Regions from separate parts of the Vreelandella halophytica genome, predicted to be linked through region 1. Evidence: predicted binding sites of a transcription regulator. Region 1 holds the regulator's gene; the other holds the start of a gene.
The links. Region 1 encodes FliA, which starts transcription of late flagellar genes. Its sites were predicted from a motif close to CTAAAGTTNNNNNNNNNNCNGCCGATA; they were not measured.
Positions count from the first base shown of each region.

Region 1 (8,724 bases):
CTTGTGGCGCACCCGGCGCGGGGCCGGCGGCACCCAGCGCCACAAAACGAATAGCCCGACGAAAGTGAGCAGCGCAGTGACCCAGAAAATGCCCGAAAGCCCCGCCCAGCCGGCAAGCCAGGGGCCGAGCACCATGGCGACGGCGAAAGAGACGCCAATGGAAAGCCCGATGGTGGCCATGGCGGCGGTACGTACCTGCTCGCGGGTTTGATCGGCCAGCAGCGCCATGATCGCGGCGGCCACCGCGCCGGCGCCCTGCAGCGCGCGACCGGCAATGATCCCACCGATGGAGTCGGCCATGGCCGCCACGACGCTGCCCAGGGCAAATATCAAAAGCCCCAGGGCGATGATACGCTTGCGCCCGAAGCGGTCCGAGAGCAAACCGAAAGGAATCTGCAGCGTGGCCTGGGTCAGCCCGTAAACGCCCAGCGCGACACCGATCAATAGCGGCGTGGCGCCGCTTAGCGTGTCGGCGTAGAGCGCAAGCACGGGCAGCACCATGAAAAGTCCCAGCATACGGGACGCATAAAGCCCCGCCAGCCCACTGATTGCGCGGCGCTCAGAGGCCAGCAGCAGTGTGGAAAGGTTGCGCATAGTGCCCTTTTAAACGGTCGGAGGCGGGTGAAAGCCCAGAAAAGCCGTCCATTCTAGCGCTTTGTCCAGGCGCTGGAAACGCTCGCCTTGCGACAAAGCGTCTCTGCCGCTTTGCCGTAATGGGACCGGCAAACGTATAATCACGCTTTTGCCACGCGATTCGAGGTGTTGATGGACAGCATTCTGGTCAGAGGTGCACGCACTCACAACCTCAAGCAGATCGATGTGGAGCTGCCGCGCAATAAGCTGATTGTGATTACAGGCCTTTCGGGGTCGGGCAAATCGTCGCTGGCGTTCGACACGCTGTACGCCGAAGGCCAGCGTCGCTACGTGGAGTCGCTCTCTACCTACGCGCGCCAGTTTCTTTCCATGATGGAAAAGCCCGATGTGGATCATATCGAAGGGCTTTCGCCGGCGATCTCCATCGAGCAGAAATCGACCTCCCACAACCCTCGCTCGACGGTCGGCACGATTACCGAGATCTACGATTACCTGCGCCTGCTGTTCGCCCGCGCCGGTACGCCGCGTTGCCCGGAACACGGTGAAGACCTGGAAGCCCAGACCATCTCGCAGATGGTCGACCAGGCCATGAATCTGGAGGAAGGCACCCGGCTGATGCTGCTCGCCCCGGTGGTCAAGGGCCGCAAGGGCGAGCACCTGCAGCTTCTGGCCGAGCTTCGCGCCCAGGGCTTCGTGCGCGTGTTGATCGACGGCCAGGTGCTGGAGCTTGACGACATCGCGCCGCTCGACAAACGCAAGAAGCACGACATCAGCGTCGTGGTGGACCGCTTCAAGGTGCGCGACGATATCGCCCAGCGGCTGGCGGAGTCTTTCGAGACGGCGCTGAATTTGGCCGACGGCACGGCGATGATCCATTTCATGGATAGCGAGTGTGAGGACATGGCATTCTCCTCGCGCTTTGCGTGCCCGGTGTGCGGCTACTCGCTCGCCGAGCTCGAGCCGCGGATGTTCTCGTTCAACAACCCCGCCGGCGCCTGCCCCACCTGCGACGGCCTGGGGATCCAGCAGTACTTCGACCCGGAAAAGCTGATTAGCCACGACGAACTGTCCCTGGCCGAAGGGGTGATCAAGGGCTGGGACCGGCGCAACATCTACTACTTCACCCAGCTCCAGGCGCTGGCCAAGCACTATGATTTCGAGCTCGAAACGCCCTGGAACGCGCTCTCGAAGCGCCAGCGCGACGTGATTTTAAACGGTAGCGGCAACGAGTCCGTGCCGTTTAGCTACGTCAGCGACCGCGGCCGCAAGGTGACCCGCGAACACGCCTTCGAGGGCGTGCTGCCCAACATGCAGCGCCGCTACCGCGAAACCGAGTCCAACATGGTGCGCGACGACCTGGCCAAGTACATCGCCATGAAGCCCTGTACCTCGTGCAACGGTACGCGCCTGCGCCGCGAGTCACGCCACGTCTTCGTCGACGATCACAATATCGCCGACATCGTGCGCACGCCGATCGGCGAGGCCTGGGATTATTTTGCCAACCTGGCGTTGCCCGGGCGCAAGGGCGAAATCGCCGAGAAGATCGTCAACGAGATCCACTCGCGGCTCGAATTTTTGGTCAACGTGGGCCTCGATTACCTGAATCTCGAGCGCAGCGCCGACACGCTTTCCGGCGGTGAAGCCCAGCGGATTCGCCTGGCGAGCCAAATCGGCGCGGGGCTTGTCGGCGTGATGTACATTCTCGATGAACCCTCCATCGGCCTTCATCAGCGCGACAACGACCGGCTGCTGAAAACCCTGGAACGGCTGCGCGACCTGGGCAACACGGTGATCGTGGTCGAGCACGACGAGGACGCCATTCGCGCCGCCGATCACGTGCTGGACATCGGCCCCGGCGCCGGGGTCCACGGCGGCGAAATCGTCGCCCAGGGCACGCCGCAAGACATCATGGACAACAAGGACTCGCTGACCGGCCAGTACCTGTGCGGCACCCGCGAAATCGCGATACCGCCCTACCGCATTCCCGGCAACCCGGAAAAGCAGCTGGTGCTGCGCGGGGCAACCGGCAACAACCTGCAAAACGTGACGCTGACACTGCCGCTGGGGCTTTTCATCGCCATTACCGGGGTGTCCGGGTCGGGCAAGTCGACGTTGATCAACGGCACGCTGATGCCGATCGCCGCCCGGGATTTGAACCGCGCCTCGACGCTGACCCCAGCGCCTTATGCGGCCATCGAAGGGCTCGATCAGCTCGACAAGGTCATCGATATCGACCAGAGCCCGATCGGGCGCACGCCGCGCTCCAACCCGGCCACCTACACCGGGATCTTTACGCCGATTCGCGAATTGTTCGCCGGCACCCAAGAAGCGCGCTCGCGAGGCTACAAGCCCGGCCGATTCAGCTTCAACGTCAAGGGCGGGCGCTGCGAGGCGTGCCAGGGCGAGGGCATGATCAAGGTAGAAATGCACTTTTTGCCGGATATCTACGTACCCTGCGACGTGTGCAAGGGGAAGCGCTACAATCGCGAAACCCTGGATATTCACTACAAGGGCAAGAACATTCACGACGTGCTGGAGATGACCGTCGAAGAAGGGCTCGAGTTTTTCAGCCCCGTACCGGCCATTGCGCGGCGCCTGCAGACGCTGTTGGACGTCGGCCTCTCCTATATTCGCCTGGGCCAAAGCGCGACTACGCTCTCCGGCGGCGAGGCCCAGCGGGTCAAGCTCGCCCGCGAGCTTGCCAAGCGCGACACCGGCCAGACGCTCTATATTCTCGACGAGCCCACCACCGGGCTACACTTCGAGGATATTCGCCAGCTTCTGACGGTGCTTCATCGCCTGCGTGACCACGGCAATACCATCGTGGTCATCGAGCACAACCTGGATGTGATCAAAACCGCGGACTGGGTCGTCGATCTCGGCCCGGAAGGCGGCTCCGGCGGCGGGCGCATCATTGGCGAAGGCACGCCGGAACAGCTTGTGAAGAAAAAAGGCTCCCATACCGGCGAGTTTTTGGGACCGCTTTTAAAAAAGAAATAGTCAGAGTACTACTCGCACGTCAAAGGCCGGCGTTAAGCTGGCCTTTGAGGGTCGGTTAAACCCATGGCCACCAGCTAGTCGAGCGTATGCTACTCAAAAGAGGAGAAACCGATCATGGGGCAGGAAAAAAGCTGTATTGTCCGCCATTTCAATCACTTCTATTCGCTGTCAGAAGAGGAAGAGAAGCTGCTCGACTCGCTGGAAGAGAGCCCGGTCGATCAAAAGGCGGGCTCGCTTCTATGGGAAATGAAAGACCCGGCGAACGAATTCTGCACGCTGCGTAGCGGCTGGGCGTACTCCTATCGCCACCTGGAAAACGGCGACCGGCATATTTTGGAAGTGTTCCTGCCCGGCGATATCATCGGCCTGCGCGAGTTCGCCTTCTCGAAGCGCCTGGAAAACGTGCGCTTTATCACCGACAGCGTGGTGTGCCGCTTTCCCCACAAGCGGATGATCGATCTTTTCAATGATTCGCTGCCACTGACCTCGGTGATGTTCGCCATCAGCAGCCGCCAGCAAGCGCTTTTGACCGAGCGGCTGGTCAATTTGGCACGGCGCACTGCGCGCCAGAAAATGGCTCACTTTCTACATGAAATGTACGTTCGCCTGAGCCAGACCAACACAGGTCTTACCGGCCAGTTCCGTCTGCCGCTCTCCCAGGAGCAGTTGGCCGACGTACTCGGCCTTAGCCCGGTGCACGTCAGCCGAACCTTCACGGCGCTCAGCGAGGATGGCCTGGTGTATCGTGACCGTCACCACGTCAATATTCCCGACATGGCGGCGCTGGCCGCGGAAGGCGAGTTCGACGATTGCTACTTAAACGACAGCGTAAGGCCCCTGCTCGGCCAGTCCGATTGATCCGGCTACGCCTTTTTAACCTGCTCAACGTTTGGCCTTTTACATCATGACCACTCGCTTACTTGCTTCTTTCGCGCTGGGCGCGGCCGGGCTTTCGTTTTTCAGTGCGGCGCTGGCCGAGCGCTACCCGGTGAGCCAGGACGCCGCTTTTGACGCCTGGCAAGCCGTGACCCTCGAGGCCCAGGACAAGCGCCATTTTCGCGCCGTCGAGACGCAAAGCTACTCGGACGCCACGCTGAGCGTAAACGCCACCGAAGGCATCTGCCACCTGCCCTGGCTCGAGATGCGCGTCACCCTGGAACAGACGCAAACCGAAAGCCGCGCGGTGAACCTGGTACCGGCCCGGCTACGCGTCGACCAGGCGCCGCTGATCGACACCATGGCGGAGTTTATCGTCGAGGAGGGGGATGACGGCTTCTATAGCCACTTCTACCTGGGCGAGCTCGATGCGCTGCTCGGTCAGATGAGCGACGGCGAGCAGCTTTATATCGGTTTCGATCAGGGCGACGAACCGCCCTGGACCATGACGTTCAGTTTGGCGGGCGCCGGCGAGGCGATTCGCGAAACGCAGCGCCGCTGCGCCAGCGCCTAACGCGAGGCCGGCGCCTGGGCGTTCGGCGGCCGGCGCAGTACGAACTCGACGCGCCGGTTGGCGGCGCGCCCGCTTACGGAGTCGTTCGCCTCGAGCGGGCGCGTATCGGCGTAGCCAACGGCGCGCAGGCGTTCCCGCGCCACGCCTTCCTCTTCCAGGTGGCGCACCACGGCAATCGCCCGCCCCGTCGAAAGCTCCCAGTTGGAGGCAAACGAGGCGGTGGCGATCGGCACGTTGTCGGTGTGCCCCTCCACTGATATCTCGCCATCGAAGGTGTCGATGACCTCGCCAAGGCTTTCCAATACCTCTTCGCCTTGAGCGGTCAGCCGCGCCGCGCCGCTATCGAACAGCAGGCTATCGTCGATGCGCAGGGTAATGCCTTCGCGCCCCTCGGAGACGCTCACGCCTTGAATATCGAGGCCGTCCATCGCCGGGCTCAGCCCACTGTGGAGCGGTTGAAGTCCCGAAGAGAGCGGCTGAATACCCGAGGTCGTGGGTGTGCCGGCGGCTTCGTCGCCGGTGCCCGCCGGGGTGAGCGCCAACAGCAGCACGAACAGCGTGATCAACAACGTCAATACGTCCAGGTAGCTGGTCAGCCACCCATCTTCACTGTCGCCATCCCCGGTGAATGGCGATTCCAGTGCGTGGCGGGCTTCGCGGTTCATCGCCCTACCCCTTGGCAGGCGCGTCGTTCTCGGCGCGCGGCTTCACGTTGGCATCACGAATCTCGTCGTTGTAGTTGGCCACGAAGGAGTTCAACGTCTCTTCGATGAACGACGGCAAGCGGCGCTTGGTGATCAGCGAGATGCCCTCGAGCACCATGTTCATGGTGATCAAGCGCTCTTCGGTGCGCCGCTCGAGTTTCACCGCCACCGGTTTGAAGACCAGGTTGGCAAGCAAGATACCGTAGAAGGTCGTGAGCAGCGCCACCGCCATGCGCGGGCCGATCACCTCCAGGTCACCGGCGTCCATGACCTCCAGCATGTTAACCAGCCCCACGAGGGTGCCGATCATGCCGAAGGCCGGGGCGTAGGTCGCCATGGTGCGAAAGATTTGCGCCTCGGCGTGCTCGCGCGCCTTGAGCCGGGCGATACGCCAGCGCAGCATGTCGAAAATTTCATCTTCCTTGGTGTTGGCGATCACCAACTGAATGCCGGTGCGCAGAAACGGGTTGCGCGTGTGTTCGAGCTCGCGCTCCACCGCCCGTACGTCGCCCTTGAACCAGAGCCGCGACATGGACACCAGCTCGTTGATATCGTCGCGCACGTAGGTGTTCTCGCGGCGAAATACCAGCCCCACCAGGCGTACCACCCGCAGTACCTCCTTGAGCGGGTAGCTAATGAAGGTCGCCGCCAGGGTGCCGGTCACCACGATGGCAAGCCCGGGCAAGTTGAGAAAGCTCTCCGGGGATTCCGCGGTGAAAAACAGCACGCTAACCAGTAGCAGAATACTGGCAAATATACCGATCAAGGTAGAGGGGTTCATCGACGGCTCCTCGCCGGTTGGGTTTAACGGTTAAAATGCGTCAATCTGGCTCGTGCAGCCGCGCGCGCAGACGGCTAATGGCTTGGCTATGCAGCTGTGAAACACGCGATTCGGTCACCCCCAGTACTGCGCCCACCTCTTTCAGGTTGAGCTCCTCCTGGTAGTAAAGCGCCATCAAAAGCTTTTCCCGCTCGGGCAGCGCTTCGATCGCCGCGATCAGGGTTTCGCGCTGCTGACCATCCAAAAGCTCCTCAAAAGGCGCATTCAGCGCCTCCTGAGCGGGTTCCCCGCCCTCTTCCAGAAGCTCCTCGAAGGGCAGCAGGTGGCCGCTGTTGGCGTCGTTGAGCAGTTGGTGATACTCGCCGAGCGGCATGTCCAGATGCCGGGCGATCTCGCCCTCCTCCGGCGCCCGGCCCAGGTTCTGTTCGAGATGGCGGACCGCCTCGTCCATGGCCCGGGCCGAACGTCGCACGCTGCGCGGCAGCCAATCCCGGGTGCGCAGCTCATCGACCATCGCCCCGCGAATCCGCTGGCTGGCAAAGGTGGCAAAGCTCGCCCCCTGGGAGGCGTCAAAGCGCCCGAGCGCCTCCAATAGGCCGACCATGCCGGCCTGAATCAGATCATCGAGTTCGATGCTCGCCGGCAGGCGGACCTGCAGCGCCAGCGCCTGGCGGCGCACCAGCGGCATGTGCTGAGTGACCATTTCGCTGTGTTGAATTCTGCCTTGTGCTGTATACATCCTCGTGCCTCGTGGCTATACACTCGTCACTGGTAGTTCACAATCACGTGAAGCCCTTTTACCCGCATCGGCCGCTGCCCGCGCCCCAATGCGAAGCGAAACGCCAGCGGCGCATCGGCGGAAAGCCCGGCAAACCCGGTTTCGCTTCCGCGCTGGCCGCTTAGCTCGACGCAGCGCTCGGGGTGGCAAAGCCAGGCCCGCAGCGCGGCGTCGAACGGTGCCTCATACCGCCAGTGAACGCCTTCGATACGCCCCTGGGCGATCTCCGCTACCGGCGGCGGCGCCAAAACCTGGCTGCTGACCGCCCGGTCGCTCATGGCCACCATCATACCGGTGACCTCCTTACTCCAGCTGCCTGTGCCCGCCTGAGCGGTCAATGCCAGGCTCGCCCCCATCGCCATGAGTAGCGCGACGCCTTGAAGACTCTTTTTCAGAAAACGCTTTTTCATTGTGGCCTACCGCGCTAGTAGCAGCAGTTCGATATTCAGATAATTCGCCGCCGCCTTCTGCAAATTGTCTAAAAGCCCTTCGCGGGGCAAGCCGGGCTCGTGCAGCGCCAGTAGCTGGCGGGGCCCCTGGTTGTCGTTGAGCTGGCGCAGCGTGCGATACATGCTCGCGAAGGCGTCCGCGTCGCTGCGCACCCAAAGCGCCCAGCGTGAATAGCGCTCGCAAAACGCCTCCAACGGCTCGCTGGCATCCACCGGGATGACCTCCCAGCTTTCCGGGGTCGCCGCCCAGCGCCGGCCAAGCTCGGCCCACTCGCCAAGGCGCTCTTTGACCGGGGCGACGCTTTTCGTCGGTAGCCCCACCACCGCCAGCGGCGTCTTGACCACCGGCGTGGCGGCGTCGCTTGCCGGCGGGGTGGCCTGGGTGTCTACGTCGGGCTCGGCGTGCTCGCTGCCAGCCTGCTTTGCTGGTGTCTCGTCGAGGGCGGCCTGCTGCGCCCGTTCTTCGTTGCGCAGGCTCGCCCACTGGCGCAGCCCCGAGGCCTGGTCGCCGCCGCTCATGCCAGGGCCTCGCGGCTGACGCTACCTAGTTGGCGGATGGCGTCCCGGGTCATCAACATATGCATCAGCGCGTCGAGTAGCGCGGTATCGCGGCGCTTGCGAGATGTTTTGGAAAGGCGCATCACGTCCTGGCGCAGCGTTTGCGCGGCCTCGTCCTCGGCGTTGTCCAGGTGCGTGGCGGCCGCGGCGGCACCGCTGGCCATCAAAAGGCGCAGCTGAGCACTGACCTCGCCGCCATCGGCTTCCTTGAGCGCGCGCCAGGCTCGCTTGGTCAATATAGCCGCGCCTTCGCTTTGCAGCTGAGTGACCAGCAGCGATAGCACTTCGGCCCCCAGCCGCGCCGGGGTGAGCCAGTAGCGTTTGGCCACGCGCTTGGCGCTTTCCGGGTCGCGCAGCTCGCCGTACCAGGCGAGAAAATGCCGCCCGGCCTGGTCGGTGACCTCGGCGTG
Region 1 covers NZ_OZ309107.1:133,858-142,581, reverse strand. Annotated here, with positions in the region: gene ACWHXT_RS00660 (MFS transporter) at 1-594, opposite strand, end outside; gene uvrA (excinuclease ABC subunit UvrA) at 766-3,594, shown strand; gene ACWHXT_RS00650 (Crp/Fnr family transcriptional regulator) at 3,709-4,452, shown strand; gene ACWHXT_RS00645 (hypothetical protein) at 4,499-5,044, shown strand; gene ACWHXT_RS00640 (OmpA/MotB family protein) at 5,041-5,709, opposite strand; gene ACWHXT_RS00635 (motility protein A) at 5,714-6,529, opposite strand; gene ACWHXT_RS00630 (RNA polymerase sigma factor FliA) at 6,570-7,268, opposite strand; gene ACWHXT_RS00625 (flagellar protein FlhE) at 7,295-7,717, opposite strand; gene ACWHXT_RS00620 (hypothetical protein) at 7,724-8,275, opposite strand; gene flhF (flagellar biosynthesis protein FlhF) at 8,272-8,724, opposite strand, start outside.

Region 2 (8,724 bases), 430 kb from region 1:
GCCGGCCACGACGAACCCAGCCCGTTTTTGCGTGCCTTCTGGGGCGTGGTCATGGCGATCATGGCCGCGGTGCTGCTGGCCATGCGTGAAGGCCAGATCGCCGCGCTGCAGCAGTTCATCGTGATCACCGCGGTGCCGGTCTCGCTGATTCTGCTTCCCTCGCTCTGGAACGGCCCTCAGGCGGCTTATGCCATGGCGCGGGAACAGGGTATTATCGACTAGCCCCCACCGCCGGTCAGGCCTTTAGCGCGCGCAATACCGCCTGCATGGAGGCCCGTTCGCGCTCGGCGTAAAGCGCCAGCTCATCGATGACCGGCGCCCCGAGCGCCTCTTCGAACGCCTGGCGGTTGGCGTTACCGGCATAGGCCGCGTTTTCGCCACCGCCCAGGTTGGATTGAAAGATGCCCGCCGCACTCACCGGTAGAAAATCCTCGTAGGTGATCGGCTGGGCCTCGACCAGCCCCTGGTGAATCAGCGCTTCGATATCGCCACTGTGCTGGCTGCTGGCCGCCTGGCCTGCGTCGGTCAGGCGGTAGTGGAAGTAGCCCAAACCTTCACGGCGCATTTCCTCGAAGCTATCCGGCATCGTTTCAAACGCCTGGCTCATCACTGCCTGGTAGGCGTTATTGTCCAACCCCTGAGCCCGCGTGCGGCCTTCGCTCAAAAGCTGGTCGTAAAGCGCCCGCCCCTTGGGCGTCAGGGCCATGCCACGCTGTTCGATCTCACCAAAGCGGGCGGTGTGTTTGCCCTCGGTAGCCCCGCTAAAGCGGATCGACTCTTCCAGCGCTTTAAAACTGGTTTGTCGCAGCAAGACGGGGCACGCCCGCGGCGGCGGCCCTTCGATCACCGCCTTTGGATTCATACCTTCATGGGGCATGCGCCGCTGCACCTCGTCGATATCCAGCGTGCGCGGCGTCAGGTGGTTGATGTGCGGGCCATGAAAGCAGACGACATCGGCAATCAAGCGGTGCTCGTCGTGAAGCGCCTGGTAGGTGTCCAGATCGACCGTACTTTCCTGATGCCAACGGAAGGTCTCCAGCGCCTCGGTCACGAAGGCCTCGGCCTCTTCCTCGCTCAAACCGCCCTGGGTTTCGAAACGCTCGATCAACGCCCGCGCTTTGGGGGTGAAAATGTCCCGCTCGGCCAGAATCGCCTCGGCCCGGGCTCTGAGCGTATCGCTTTCGATCAGCTCCATGCGCAAAAGCGAGGTAAAGACGCGAAAGGGGTTACGGGCCAGGGCATCGTCGTCGACGGGGCGAAAGGCGGTGGAGTGCACCGGCACCCCCGCTTCGGAAAGATCGTAGTAGCCCACCGGGTGCATACCCATCACGGCAAACAAGCGGCCGAGCATGGCCAACTCGTCGGCGGTGCCTACGCGAATGGCGCCATGGCGCTCGACGCTTAGCCGGGTCAGCTCGCCCTGGGCTTGTAAACGCCGGCGAAGCCTTGGCTGGCACTCGAGCGTCTCCTTGTTGACCTGATCGACCAACGCCAGCAGCGTGCCGTACTGCGGCACCTCCGCCTGGTACATGGCCGACATCGCCTTGGAGAAACGGTCGCGCACCTCATCGGTGGATAGAAACGAGCTTTGAGCCATGGCGCTGCCTCACTGTGTTGTAGGGAGATTCCCCTTATCAAAGCAAACAAGTGCGGCGCACCACAAACGAAATAACACGCGATGCCCTGCTTTCGGCAATGGCGTCGCGTGATCTTTTAGAAGTCAGGCTAGAAAGGATGGCGTGGGGCGTTGGGGGTTACAGCCCCTCCAACAAGCGCAGGATCATCTGGGGCTGCTGGTTGGCCTGGGCCAGTATAGCGATGCCGGCCTGCTGGAGAATCTGTGCACGCACCATATTGGAGGCTTCCCGAGCGTAGTCGGCGTCCTGGATGCGTGACTGGGCGGCGGACAGATTGACGATACTGTTGCCCAGGCCGTCGATCACGCTCTCGAAGCGGTTTTGCGTAGCGCCGAAGTAGCTTCGCTGGCGGTCGAGCTTGCCAATCGCTTCATCCAAAAGCGCCATGGGCTTTTCCGTGGCCTGCCCTTGAAGCACGCTAAAACCGTCGAGGCCCAGCGCCTGACGGTCCATCGACATCATGCGCACGCTGATGCTGTCGCCGGGGTTGGCGCCGGTCTGAATGGAAAATTCCCGGGTGCCGCTAAGCAGGTTGTTGCCGTTGAAGTTAGTTTGGCCCGCGATGCGGTCGATCTCGTCCAGGCGCTGGTCGATCTCGTCCTGGATCGAGCGTTTGTCCCTAGCACTGTAGGTGTCGCTTGCGGCCTGTACGCTGAGTTCGCGGATGCGCTGCAGGTTATCGTTGATTTGATTCAGCCCGCCTTCGGCGGTTTGCACCAGGGAGATACCGTCATTTGTATTGCGAATGGCCTGGTCCATGCCGCGCATTTGCGCGCCCATGCGGTTGGCAATCGCCTGCCCCGCCGGGTCATCCTTGGCGCTATTGATCCGCAGCCCCGAAGAGAGCCGCTGCATGGAGGTCTGCATCATCTGCTGGCTGGTGCGCAGGTTGTTCTGCACCAGCAGCGACGACATATTGGTCTTGAGGCTGAACATGTCTGCGGTGTATCCCTGGATGAACGCCTGATTGAATGTATCGGCCGTCGCCTGGAAAACATGAGTGAGCGCCTCAAACGCAGCAGGGCCGCCCGAAGGCGGCCCTGCTGGTCGTTCACTTTAGATACGTTTACGTATCGTCGGTGTCCTCGACATCGTCGTGGTGCGGGGTCTTGTGATCCGCTTCGCTGGTGTGCTGGCTGGGCACCGCGGATTCGGAGACCGGCGTTTGCACCGCGCTCTTCTCCTTGGCGGTCGAATCCAGAATGCGCAGGTTCGCGGGCGGCGCCTTGCCGTCGCGGTCCTCGCCGAAGTAGAGCGTGGTATGCGGGAACGGGATCTCGATACCGGCTTCGTCGAAGCGCATCTTGACCAGGCGGTTGTAGGCACGGCCGACGCCCCACTGGTCGCCCGGTGTGGTCTTGATCACCACGCGAATGTTCACCGAGCTGTCGGCAAGCGCCGTCACGCCGGCCACGGTCATATCCGCCAGCAGCTTGAAGCCATGCTCTTCGCTGGCTTTAAGATCTTCAAACGCGAGCTGCAGCTGTTCGATGGCGTAATCGATGCTTTCACGGTAGGCAATACCGTACTCGCCCACGTGGTTACCGTACTCGCGCATATAGTTGGAGACGGTATCCACGCTCGAGAACGGTACGACGTGGTAGGTGCCGGAGAGATCGCGAATCGCCACCGAGCGAATGCTCAGCCGTTCGGCGGTACCGGTGACACCGCCCACGGTGACCACATCGCCGGTGTTCATGGCGTTTTCGATCTGAATGAATACGCCGGTGATCACATCCTGCACGAGCTTCTGGGCGCCAAAACCAATGGCCAGACCCAGCACACCGGCACCGGCAATCAGCGGGCCGATATTGATGCCGATTTCCGACAGCACGATCATGCCGGTGATCGTCACCATGGCCACCGCCAGGGCGTTACGGAAAAGGCTGAGTAGCGTTCTGGCCCGGGGCGAGGGTTCGCCGCCGCCGGTTTCCGGGTTGAGCTTGTGCTCGATCAGGCTGGCAAGGCCGAGCCACACCCCCAGCGCCACGATCAAAATCACCGCGATGCTGATCAAACGACCCACGATCAGCGCGCCGCGCTCGGAGGCGTACCAGCCGGCCAGGTTGAAGGCGCCCCAGGCATCCAGCACCACCATGACCACGGCCACGAGGATGATCGTGCGTAGCACGCGAAGCGCATTGGGCACGTAGCTATTCAGGCGGTGCTCCAGCATCGGAAGCTTGCGGCGCAGATCCTCGGAAAGCTGGATACGCCGGCCGATGGACTGGGTCAAGAAGCCGGAGAGCAGAATCCCCACCACGACCGCCACCAGGGTTTTGAGCGTGGCGAACAGCACGAAGGGCAGCGCGTCGCCCGGGCGCACCAGGGTCAGCACGAATACGATGAGGAAATAGAGCAGCGCGAACAGGTGCCAGGTGCGGGCGAACAGGTTCAGCGAAATACGGCTGGCCGTCATCGTGGTGCGGCTGCCCATGCCGTGCAGGTTATCCCGCAGGCGCACGCGGTTTTTAAGCACCACGGTTACGGCGTAGATAAACGCCAGCACCATGATCAGCGTGCCGACCGCCTGGCCAAGCGTGGGCGTGATATAGAAGTTGATCAGCGGCACCACGACCATCAGGCCGTAGCCGACCATCCCCACTAGCCGGGCGATCCAACTGTTCCAGTAGGACGCTTCCGGCGCGGAAATCGGCAGCAGGCGCAGGCCCTCGTAGCGCGACGAGAAGAGCATACGAAACGCCGCCTTGATCAGCTCGATGATCAAAAAGGCGTTGAGAAAGAGCGACGCGCGCGTAGAAAGCTCGCCGGTTTCACCGACTGCAAACGTCGCGACCAAATTACCCACGACGTAGGAGGCGCCAATCAGCAGCGCATCGACCACGGCGGCAATCGCCACACAGGCCACCAGGCGCAGTATCGAGGAGGCTCCTTCACCGATTTGCGACCAGCCGCTAAGCCGTGTGAATACCGATTTCGCCAGCCGCCGAAACACCATGAAGACGACGAAGGTGGCTGCAATCACGATTCCCAGATTGATCGCCGCGCTAATGAAAGCGGCGGTATCGAAACTACCGCCGCCGCCCTGGCCACTAAACAGGCCACCGACGATGCCGACTGCCTGCTCGAGCTGCGTGCCGACATCCCCCACGACCCGGCTGGTCAGCTCGGCGAGCTGGCGGGGCAAGGAAACGTCCTCGGGGGCCACGTTGCCACCGGCAGCGGCGGCCTCCGGGGAGAGCTCCTGGTCGAGCTCACCGGGAAGCGTAGAGGCTTCGCTTCGCAACCGCTCGATGAGCTGCTGACGGGACTGGTCGTTTTCAAGAAGGTTGGCTAGCGCCTCGTAGGACGGTGGCGCCTGGGTATCCGCGCTTGCTGTTTCTTCATCGGCACCGAGCGTGGTTTGCGCCAGCGCCGGGCTTATCATGACGAAGAGCGCAAGCAACCAAACGCTTAGCCCGAATAGTGAACGTAGTGGCCTCACACCGGAGTCTCCCTTTAGGTGGTGTAGTAATTCCAATCCAACGGCTAAATCGCCTTACGCACAGCATAGCGTTGCGCAGCGTAACGTGCATGGAGCGTTTAAAGCGGCTGATTTTACAGGCCGCAGCGTAGCATGAGTTAAAAAACGCTCGTTACACAAAATTGATCATTTTCAAGGTCGCCCGGCACTTGCCAACGCGCGGCTGACAAAGCGCTGTCACGCATCCGGCAGCCGCCCGCCGAGCTTGGCGGTGATGTTGTTGGCCGCCTCACGCACGAGCGCCCCCAGCGTCAACAGGCGCTCTTCGGGAATACGCGTCATGGGGCCGGACACCGAGATCGCCGCAACCGGCATGCGCCGCTCGTCGAAAATGCACGCCGCCACGCAGTGAAGACCAACGGCGTGCTCCTGGCGGTCGCAGGCGAAGCCCTGAGCGCGAATGGTGCGCACCTCCGCCTCCAGTGCGTCGGGGTCGAAAAAGGTATTGGGGGTCACCCGCGCGAGCGCCTCGTCTTTTAAAAGCTCGCTGCGCTCGTCATCGCTCATGCCGGCCAACAGCGCCTTGCCCACACCGGAGGCGTGAAGCGGCGCGCGGGAGCCAAGGCGGGTGATCATGCGCATCATCTGGGGGGATTCATGCTGGGCGAGAAACACGGCCGTGGCGCCATCGCGAATACCCAGGTTGGCGGTTTCGCCGGTTTCGAAGGTGAGCCTTCTGAGAAACGGGCGGCTGGTGGCGACCACGTCGCGGGCCTCCAAAAAGCTGTTACCGATGCGAAAGGTTTTGACATCGATGCGCCAAAGTCCCTGTTCGCTCTCCTGAGTCACGAACCCCTGGCTTTGCAGCGCTTGAAGGAGCCGATGGGCGGTCGAGGGGGCGAGCTCGGCCTGTTCGGCAAGCTCTGAAAGGGCCAGCCCCAACGGGCTTGCCGCCAGATGTTCGAGCAGCGTTAGGCCACGTACCAGCGACTGGCTGTGCCCGCCGCTCGCTTTTGCGGTGCCTGCCGGGCGTCCCACTGACCTGCGCTTGGCGTCACTCACCGTGCTCTCTCCTTACTCACTTGCGGCGCAAAGCGAGCAGGATAACGCGAGCCGTGGGCCGGTGTCGCGTTTACGGAAATAAATCCCATTCTGGCGGGCAGGGGTACGACAGCGCCGAGCGGCGCTGTCGATGAGGGCAGCGCTAGCGCTTAGGCCCTTTTACGCTGGTCATGGCCCAGCGGATGGGGTTCGCCGCGGGCCTTGGCCAGCTCGATCTGGCGCTGGCGCTCCCGGGCCGCCGCGCGGGTCTTCTCGGGCAGCGAGTCGATGCAGTGCGGGCAGCTAATACCCGGCTCATAGGCCGAGCTTTGCATGTCTTCTTCGGAAATCGGCCGGCGGCAGGCGTGGCACTGCTCGAAGGCGCCTTCGCTAAGATCATGACGCACGGTCACGCGGTTATCGAACACGAAGCACTCGCCGTGCCACAGCGACTTCTCTTCGGGTACCTTTTCCAGATAGTTCAGCACGCCGCCCTTGAGGTGATACACCTCCTCGAAGCCTTCCTTCAACATGAAGCTCGAGGCCTTTTCGCAGCGGATACCGCCGGTGCAAAACATGGCGACTTTCTTGTGCCTGGCCGGGTCATAGTGCTCGCGCACGTAGTCGGGAAACTCCCGGAAGGTAGTGGTTTTCGGGTCGATGGCGCCGTCGAAACTGCCGATCTCCACTTCGTAGTCGTTGCGCGTATCGATGACCAGTACTTCCGGGTCAGAAATCACGTCGTTCCACTCTTCGGGCTCGACGTAGGTGCCCACGGTGTCGTTGGGGTCGATACCGTCGACGCCCAGGGTGACGATCTCTTTTTTAAGTTTTACCTTGGTGCGGTAGAACGGCATCTCGTCACAGAAGGACTCTTTATGGTCGATATCGGCCAGGCGTGGGTCGGCGGTGAGCCAGCCAAGCAGCGCGTCGACCCCTTCCCGCGGGCCCGCCACGGTGCCATTGATGCCCTCTTTGGCGATTAGCAGCGTGCCTTTTACGCCGTTATCGGCCATGGTCTTTCTGAGCGGCTCGCGCAGGGCTTCGAAATCGTTCAGGGTGACGAATTTATAAAGCGCGGCCACCACGATAGGCGCCGCCGGGGTAGATTGGGTCATCGAACTCTCCAGGTAGTCGCCCTCGTAAAGGGCGGACCGGGTTAAAAACGCGCCCATTCTAGCGCAAACCGCCGGGCGCTTGAACGCCGGCACGTTGACGCAGGTCAATCCCAGCCCAAAAAGCGTCATTCGTCGATTTTATCGACGTTAAGGGCTTAAAAGCTTCACCTCCGAGTGCGTTCTCCCGGCGTATAGTGAACGTTTGCCCGTTCACCCAGGAATTCTCATGAAGATTCGCCGCTCCCTGGAGCGCGGCTACGCCGACCACGACTGGCTGCGCTCGTACCACACCTTCTCTTTTGCCAACTACATGGACCCGGCGCATATGGGCTTTCGCGCCCTGCGGGTCATCAATGAAGACCGGGTCAAACCGGGCTACGGTTTTGGCACTCACCCCCACCGGGACATGGAGATCATCTCCTACGTGCTCGAAGGCGAAATGGCTCACGAGGACAGCATGGGCAACGGGGAAGTCATGCGCCCGGGCGATGTGCAGCGCATGTCCGCCGGCACCGGCGTGCGCCACAGCGAGTACAACCACTCTAAAACCCAGGGGCTTCACTTTCTCCAAATCTGGATCGAGCCGCTAAGCCGCGGCATCGCGCCGAGTTACGAGCAAAAAGCGTTCTCCACGGCCTCCCGCCAAGGGCAGTGGCGCCTGCTCGTCTCTCAAAACGGGGACGATGACTCGGTGAGTATCCACCAGAGCGTCAACCTCTACGGCGGCCTGTTCGACGGCGACGTCGGCGCAGTGCCGCCCCGGCGCCACGCCTGGCTTCACGTGGTGAAAGGCGAGCTGACGGTCAACGATACCCGCCTTGAAGCCGGGGACGCCGCCGCCCTCACCCCGGACGAGCCGCTTGAACTGGGTGACGCCGTCAACGCCGAGGTACTGCTGTTCGATTTGGCCTAAGCCCAACGCCAAACGGCCTCCCGAAGGAGGCCGTTATATCTGCCGTGCCGAGCCGCCCGTAGCGAGGGTCTTTCGCCAGGGAGGGCGAAAGTAGCGCCCAGGGAAGGGTTCACAGCGCCCTCGCCTAGGGCGGGTCGGCACGGCCCTCGGGACAAGGCCGCTTAGCTATTGTGCGCCGAGTAGAGCACGCGGATTTTCAGCGTATGCTCGACCTGCTTGAGCGCCTCGAGCGCCTGCGGGCCGTAGGCCTTGTCCACGTCGATCACCACGTAGCCGACCTTTTCGTTGGTCTGCAGGTACTGGCCCGAGATGTTGATGCCGTTTTCCGAGAGCACCCGGTTGATCTGCGAAAGCACGCCGGGCACGTTGTCGTGAATGTGCAAAAGGCGGTGCTTGTCCGGGTGCGCAGGCAGCGCGACTTCCGGGAAGTTGACCGAGGTGATGGTCGTGCCGTTATCGGAGTAGGTGGTGAGCTTCTCGGCCACTTCGACGCCGATATTCTCTTGGGCTTCCAGCGTCGAGCCACCGATGTGCGGGGTAAGAATCACGTTCTCGAGGCCGCGTAGCGGGCTTTCGAACTCTTCGCTGTTG
Region 2 covers NZ_OZ309107.1:3,560,222-3,568,945, forward strand. Annotated here, with positions in the region: gene ACWHXT_RS16525 (BCCT family transporter) at 1-222, shown strand, start outside; gene hglS (2-oxoadipate dioxygenase/decarboxylase HglS) at 236-1,597, opposite strand; gene ACWHXT_RS16535 (flagellin N-terminal helical domain-containing protein) at 1,755-2,573, opposite strand; gene ybiO (mechanosensitive channel protein) at 2,704-5,082, opposite strand; gene ACWHXT_RS16545 (IclR family transcriptional regulator) at 5,299-6,123, opposite strand; gene trhO (oxygen-dependent tRNA uridine(34) hydroxylase TrhO) at 6,273-7,220, opposite strand; gene ACWHXT_RS16555 (pirin family protein) at 7,447-8,133, shown strand; gene serA (phosphoglycerate dehydrogenase) at 8,295-8,724, opposite strand, start outside.
Region 2: a site for FliA is predicted at 2,612-2,638, ahead of ACWHXT_RS16535 (flagellin N-terminal helical domain-containing protein). Genes of this name have one in related genera too.